DNA from 2 places in the Mesorhizobium sp. WSM4906 genome. Region 1 is predicted to be linked to the other one. Evidence: predicted binding sites of a transcription regulator. Region 1 holds the regulator's gene; the other holds the start of a gene.
What was found. The regulator PhoB, encoded in region 1, activates phosphate uptake and scavenging genes when phosphate is short. The targets are predictions, from matches to a motif close to TGTCATNNANCTGTCAT.
Positions count from the first base shown of each region.

Region 1 (3,705 bases):
TCACCTTGATCGCCAAGCGCCAGCCGATGGCCGACGACCTGCGCAGCGTGGTCGGCGCGATCCGCATGGCCGGCGACCTCGAGCGCATCGGCGATCTCGCCAAGAACATCGCCAAGCGCGTCGGCTCCGTCGGCGTCAGCGCCGCGCCGCGCGACCTGTCGCACTCCATCGACTCGATGGCGCAGCTGGTGCTGATCCAGGTCCAGGGCGTGATCGAGGAGTACACGGTGGGCGACGCCACGGCGCTCGCCAAGCTCCGGAACGACGACGAGCGCATCGACGTCAAATACACCTCCGTCTTCCGCGAGCTCCTGACCTACATGATGGAGGATCCGCGCAACATCACGGCCTGCACGCATCTCCTGTTCTGCGCCAAGAATCTGGAGCGCATCGGCGACCACGTCACCAACATCGCCGAGAATGCCTATTATGTGCTGACCGGCACCCAATTGCCCGCAAACCGTCCGAAGCAGGACGAGACGGCGATGTCGGCGCCGGCGGCCTGACAAACGAAGGTACCTGCTAAATGATCGCGCCACGCATCATGGTGGTGGAGGACGAGGAGCCGCTGGGGGTGCTGCTCCGCTACAACCTCGAATCCGAAGGCTATCAGGTCGAGGTGGTCACCCGCGGCGACGAAGCCGAGATCCGCCTGCAGGAGAACGTGCCCGATCTCCTGGTGCTCGACTGGATGGTGCCGGCGGTTTCCGGCATCGAGCTTTGCCGCCGCCTCAGGATGCGGCCCGAGACCGAACGGCTGCCGATCATCATGCTGACGGCGCGCGGCGAGGAAAGCGACAGGGTGCGCGGCCTCTCGACGGGCGCCGACGACTATCTGGTCAAGCCGTTCTCGACGCCGGAATTCATGGCCAGGGTCAAGGCGCTGTTGCGCCGCGCCAAGCCGGAGGTGCTTTCCAGCGTGCTCAAAGTCGGCGACATCGTGCTCGACCGCGAATCACACCGCGTCTACCGCAAGAAGAGCGAGATCAGGCTCGGTCCGACCGAGTTCCGGCTGCTCGAGTTCATGATGCGGCATCCCGGCCGGGTGTTCTCGCGCAGCCAGTTGCTCGACAATGTCTGGGGCGAGACGATCTATATCGACGAGCGCACCGTGGACGTACATGTCGGGCGCCTGCGCAAGGCGGTCAACAACGGCCGCATGCCCGATGTCATCCGCACCATACGCGGCGCGGGATACGCAATCCGCGAGGATTAGGCGCACCGTTCGTGGAATTGACGCGTCCGCTACCGGATCGCATGCGTTGGTGAGTAGCTGAGACGCTCGTGCTTCGTCATCCACGGGCGGAGCAAGGAGCGAAGCGACGCGGCGCAGACCCGAGGATCCATTCCGTGACGTCGACGCGGCACTGCGGTGCAGAATTCTGCTCCGCTGCGCATTTCGATCAAGGTGACGGCATGGATTCCAGGGTCTTCGCGACGGAGCTTCGCTCCTGCTCCGCCCTGGAATGACGAAAGCTCAAAAGGCCTTCGCTAATCTCCGGCGATTCGGAAAGCCGCTCAGGCCACATTCTTCCCGGCGCCCGCCCTTGCCTGGACGCCCGGGGCGAAAATCTCCTGGTCGACGAAGGTCAGCGCGCGCATGGCGCAGCCCTCGCGGATCAGCGGCAGTTCGTTCGGCTCAGTGTCGAAGGAGATCGATTCCGAGTGCTGGCCACCGGCGGTCTGGGCGATGGCCTCGCGCAGCGACGGCTCGATCAGGTCGAAAGCGGCGGCGCTGACGCCGACCATGGCGACCGGCGCCGGGTCTATCAGCGCGAACAGGCTGCCGAGGCCGAAGCCCAACGCCTCGCCCGCCCGGCGGTATGCCTCGCGCTCCGGGCCGTCCTTCTCCCGCGCCTTGGCGGCAAGCGCCCGCATGTCGGCGTCGCCGACGTCGACCGGCTCGGCGTCCTCGCTCATCTTCATGGCGCTGCGCCAGATGGCGTAGTTCCCGGCATAGGCCTCGACGCAGCCGCGGCGTCCGCAACGGCAGAGCGCGCCGCCTGGACGATGGATCATGTGGCCGAACTCGCCGCCGGAAGAATGCGTGCCGGTGAACAGCTCGCCCTTCAGCACCAGGCCCATGCCGATGCCGTGCGACAGCAGGATGGCAATGAAGTTGTCGCGATAGCGGTTGGGGTCGCGCCATTGCAGCGCCACCGCCATCATGTTGCAGTCGTTCTCCATGGTCGCCGGGATGCCGAATTCCTTTTCCAGGATGTCGGCGAAAGGAATGTCGGTCAAAGGCGTAATCGGCGACCACAGCATTGCCCGCGCATGGGAATCGGTGATGCCCTGGATGCCCATGGCGATGCGGGCGACGCTGCGGACATCGAGGTCGGGGTCTTCCAGCCGGCGCCGGACGATCGCCACGCATTCGCCGATCAGCTCGTCGCGCGGCATGGTCAGCGTATCGAGGCGCCGCTGCTCCTCGGCGATGACCTGCCCGGCATAGTCGATGACGGCGACGGAAAGGAAATTCAGCGACAGCACCACCGTCACCACCGCGGCCGCCTCGGGGTTGAGGGCGAGGCCGACCTGCGGCCGGCCGCGCTTCAGCGATGCCGCCTCGCTCGGTTTGCTCTCGGCCAGGATGCCTTCCTGGATCAGGTCCGAGGAAATTGCCGAAATGGTCGAGTGGCTGAGCCCGGTGGTCGCGGCGATCTCCGTGCGCGACGGCTGGCCGGCGCGGCGCACGGCCGAGAGCACCATGGCGCGGTTGCGCCGGCGCAGGTCGTCGTGGCGGATCCCGACCGACATTTTTCTCCTCCCGGTCAGCGCGGCCTCTTGATAATGCATGGGCCGTCGGCGACACGCCAGATCGGTTCGGTTGCGGATACAACACCACCGAACCGCTCTGGATTTTGTTTCATTCAGTTCCCACGGCAGCGGCTCCGCGCTTCCTGTGCAACTGTTTTCAGGATAGTGGCAGAAGCGGCCAAGGCTGTCATTATTTATTGCGGGCCTCGAAAAAAAGTTCGCGGCACCTCAAAAACCATCAGAATCGCAGTTGACAGTGCTTCGGCGTTGGATCAGTGTTTTTTCGAGGCTCGAAAAAAAGCCTCTGTTACCGGCCTTGGGGCCAGTCTGGGTCGCGCCGCAAGGGCGCAGGGAGGAAATCATGAAGAGATTCGCAACCGCCATGCTGGCGGGTGTCGCCATGTCGTTGACGCTGGCGTCGGTCGCAGAGGCGAAGGACAAGGTGATCGGCGTTTCGTGGTCGAATTTCCAGGAAGAGCGCTGGAAGACCGACGAAGCGGCGATGAAGAAGGCGATCGAGGCGGCCGGCGACAAATACATTTCGGCCGACGCGCAGTCCAATCCGGGCAAGCAGCTGACCGACGTCGAAAGCCTGATCTCGCAGGGCGCAAACGCGCTGATCATCCTGGCGCAGGATGCCTCGGCGATCGGCCCGGCGGTGCAGAAGGCGCTCGACGAGGGCATTCCGGTCGTCGGCTACGATCGCCTGATCGAGAACAAGGATGTGTTCTACCTGACCTTCGACAACAAGGAAGTCGGGCGCATGCAGGCCCGCGAGGTGTTTAAGGCCAAGCCTGAAGGCAACTACGTCTTCATCAAGGGCTCGGGCGCCGATCCGAATGCGGATTTCCTGTTCGCGGGCTCGATGGAAGTGCTGAAGGAAGCCATCGACAGCGGCAAGATCAAGAATGTCGGCGAGGCCTATACGGACGGCTGGCTGCCCGC
Region 1 is NZ_CP121355.1:1,827,738-1,831,442, forward strand. It holds gene phoU (phosphate signaling complex protein PhoU) at 1-506, shown strand, start outside; gene phoB (phosphate regulon transcriptional regulator PhoB) at 527-1,216, shown strand; gene QAZ22_RS08650 (ROK family transcriptional regulator) at 1,519-2,760, opposite strand; gene xylF (D-xylose ABC transporter substrate-binding protein) at 3,122-3,705, shown strand, end outside.

Region 2 (3,705 bases), 710 kb from region 1:
GCGCGCGCCGCGCGTGCGGCCAGCACGTGGATCGACTTTTCCTTGTAACGGTCGTCAGCGGTCAGGTTCTTCGAATCCGACCAGTTGTTCAGCACCTCGTGGTCGTCCCACTGGTAGAAGGTCGGGCAGATGGCGGAGAGGCCAAGCACGTGCTTGTCCATCATGTTGTATTTCCACTGGTCGCGGTACTCGTCGAGCGTCTCGGCGACCTTGCGCTTGCCGTCGATCATGACGACGTTCTTCCACTTGCCGCCGCCGGGCAGGTCGACCTCGTCCTTCATGGCGCCGTCGGCATAGATCGTGTCGCCCGAATGCAGGAAGAAGTCCGGCGTGTGCTTGGCGATGGTCGAATAGGTCTTCATGCCGGTCTCGTCGATGCCCCAGCCCTGGCCGGCGGTGTCGCCCGACCAGACGAAGCGCACGTCGCGCTTCGAGGCCGGCGCGGTGCGGAAGCGGCCGACGATCGGCTCGGAGACGGCGTTGACGTCGGAAAGGTCGGCCGCAGTCATGCGGTAGAAGATGTCCTGGTCGGCGGCGAGGTCGGTGAGCAGCCGCTTCACCGTGTAGTCGCTGGCGGGCGAGGTATCGAGCGGCGCGAGCCTGACTGCGTCGGCGAAGCTCTCCGTCGTCGACACTTCATACATCACGCGCGCCGGGCGGTCGGTGCGGGTCCAGACCATGCCGGAGGTGGCGTCGACATCGCCGGACTGGACGCCATGAGTGAAAGCCGGCCGCTGATTGGCGCGGGAATAGTAAGGCAGCGCGAGGCCGGAGGCGCCGACGAGGCCAAAGGCGCTGGCTGAGGTGACGAAAGCGCGGCGGGTCAACGAGAGCTTGTTCATGGCTGTCTCCGGATGGCGTTGAACGGGACCGCCAAACTCTCGCCTCAATGTTTCAGGCGCATATCGAAACCATGAAGTTTTGATAACAGTCGACATCTTCCTTCTCCCCTTGTGGGAGAAGGTGAATCGGCGCGACAGCGCCGAGACGGATGAGGGGTGCGCGAAGGAACGAGGCGCAGAAAAACAAGTGTTTCAAGCGCTCAGTTCTGCGGCGCAGCGATCCTTCCAACACCCCTCATCCGGCCGAGCTTCGCTCGGCCACCTTCTCCCACAAGGGGAGAAGGAAAAGAAGCACCTCAAGCCGCCTGCGGCTCCGGCTCGAAAGCCGGCTTGCTCGTATTGATCAGCAGCGAGATGCAAGCCGCGGCGATGCCCGTCATGCCGGCGATCATGAAGGCGAGCTCGTAATTGCCCTGCAGTTCGCGCATGGTGCCGCCGAAGGCAGCCGCTGCCGCCGCGCCCACCTGGTGACCGGCGACGATCCAGCCGAAGACGATCGGTCCGCTGCGGTCGCCGAAGGCTTCGTTGGCGAGCCTCAGCGTCGGCGGCACGGTGGCGATCCAGTCGAGCCCGTAGAGCACGGCGAAGATGATCAGGCTGACCGCCGAAAAGCCGGAATAAGGCAGGTAGATCAGCGACAGGCCGCGCACGGCGTAGTAGACGCCGAGCAGCTTGCGTGGGTCGAAGCGGTCGGTGAGCCAGCCGGACAGGGTCGTGCCGATCAGGTCGAATATGCCCATCATCGACAGCAGCCCGGCCGCCTGCACCTCGCCGATGCCCATGTCGCCGCAGAAGGCGATGAGATGCGTGCCGACCAGGCCATTGGTGGTGAAGCCGCAGACGACGAAGGTGGCGAAGAGATACCAGAACACTCTCGTACCCGCTGCTCGGCGCAGCGTGGAGAGCGTATGCGTCAGGAAATTGCCCTGAGATGCCGGCGACACCGGCGGCACGTCGTCCGCGTCGGCGCCGTAGCGGACCTGGCCGATCGAGGCCGGGCGCTCCGGGACCAGCAGGAACACGATCGGCACCAGGGCAGCAGTAGCAATGGCAACGGCAATCGCCACCGGCTTCCAGCCGCCGGCCTGGGCCAGCGAGGCGATCAGCGGCAGGAACACCAGCATGCCGGTGGCGCTGGACGCCGACATCAGGCCCATCATCAGGCCGCGATTGGTCTTGAACCAGCGGTTGACGATCGTGGCGCCGAGCACGCTCGCCACCGCGCCCGAGCCGATGCCGGAAAACACGCCCCAGGTGATGAAGAGATGCCAGGGCTCGGTCATCAGCAGGCTGAGCGCGGTCGAGCCCGACATGATCAGCAGCGCAGCAAGCAGCGTGCGGCGCAGCCCGATGCGCTCCGTCAGCGCCGCGGCGAACGGCCCGGTCAGCCCGTAGAGCAGGATGCCGACGCCGGCAGCCATCGAGATCACGTCGCGACGCCAGCCGAAGCTCGCCTCCAGCGGGAGCATCATGACGGAGGGCGCGGAGCGAAGCCCGGCGGCGATCAGCAGGCAGAGAAAAATGACCGCAACGACGACGAAGGCGTAGCGCTGGCCAAACGGACGGGATTGGGCTATCATGTTACTGACCGGTACGTTGCAATTAGGTGGCGCCATACATACGTACCGGTCAGTAACATTGTCAAGCGAGTTTGTTGAATGCCATCGGACAATAAAATTGAAGCGTCGATGAACGACGCGCCCGCAGCGCCGGCGCCGAAGGCCGCCGACAAGATCCTCGACGTGGCGCGCGACCTGTTCTACCGCGAAGGCATCCGGGCGATCGGCGTCGACGAGATCGTCAGGCGCGCCGGCGTCACCAAGCCCAGCCTCTACCGCAGCTTCCCGTCCAAGGACGAGCTTGCCGCTTCCTATCTGCGCCAATACGACCTCGAATTCTGGCAGCGTTTCGACGAAGCGGTCGATGCGCATCCGGGCAATCCACGCGCCCAGATCATCGCCTTCCTCACCCGCGTCGGCAAGCGCACGCAAAAGCCCGACTATCGCGGCTGCGGGATGACCAATGCGGCGGTCGAATATCCCGAGCATGGTCATCCGGCGCGCGTCGTCAGCGAGAACAACAAGCAGGAACTGCGCCGGCGCCTGCGCGCCATGGCCGCGACGATGGGCGCTGCTGACTCGGACACGCTCGGCGACGGGCTGCTGCTTCTGATCGAGGGCGCCTATATCAGCGGCCAATTGTTCGGCCTCGGCGGACCGGCGGCATCGGTCGCCCGCAACGCCGATCTCCTGATCGAAGCCAGCTTGAAGAAATGAAGTTTTCGAACGCTGGCGCTGCCCCTCACCTGCCTGCCGGCATCCTCTCCCCGTATAGTGACGGGGAGAGGAATTCTCTCATAACCAATTTCGCCAATCACCAACGTTGCAAGAAGGGTGCCGCTGGCCGCGCTAACTCCCTTCTCCCCGTCACTATACGGGGAGAAGGTGCCGGCAGGCGGATGAGGGGCGGCGCAGACGCCGACAACTGACGTTTGGCAACCCCCGCGCCCTAGGCCTGCGCCAGTTTTGACGCTACGCTCAAACACCCTTTCCCGGAGTTGTCAGCGATGCGTGCGCTTCTCATCCCGCTTGCCCTCGCCGGCTTCTGCCAGGCGGCCCATGCCGGCGACATCTCCAGCGCCTATACCGGTCTCGACTGGAAGAAGGACTGCGTGACCTATGCGCAGTCGGAAGAAGGCGACGGCGACTGGGCGAGCCTCGCCTGCGCCGGCTATCGCGGCTATCCGGTGCTGATCGGCTACGACGACGCTCGCGAGTCCGTCTATTACGGCTTTCCCTCCGACGACATGACCGCCGTCTGGGAGAGTTTTTCCGGGCTCAACACCGCTGGCCCGAAGGTCGAG
Region 2 is NZ_CP121355.1:1,115,989-1,119,693, reverse strand. It holds gene QAZ22_RS05365 (alkaline phosphatase) at 1-842, opposite strand, end outside; gene QAZ22_RS05360 (MFS transporter) at 1,139-2,422, opposite strand; gene QAZ22_RS05355 (TetR/AcrR family transcriptional regulator) at 2,501-3,118, shown strand; gene QAZ22_RS05350 (hypothetical protein) at 3,409-3,705, shown strand, end outside.
Region 2: the regulator PhoB is predicted to act here: its motif matches at 914-930, upstream of QAZ22_RS05365 (alkaline phosphatase).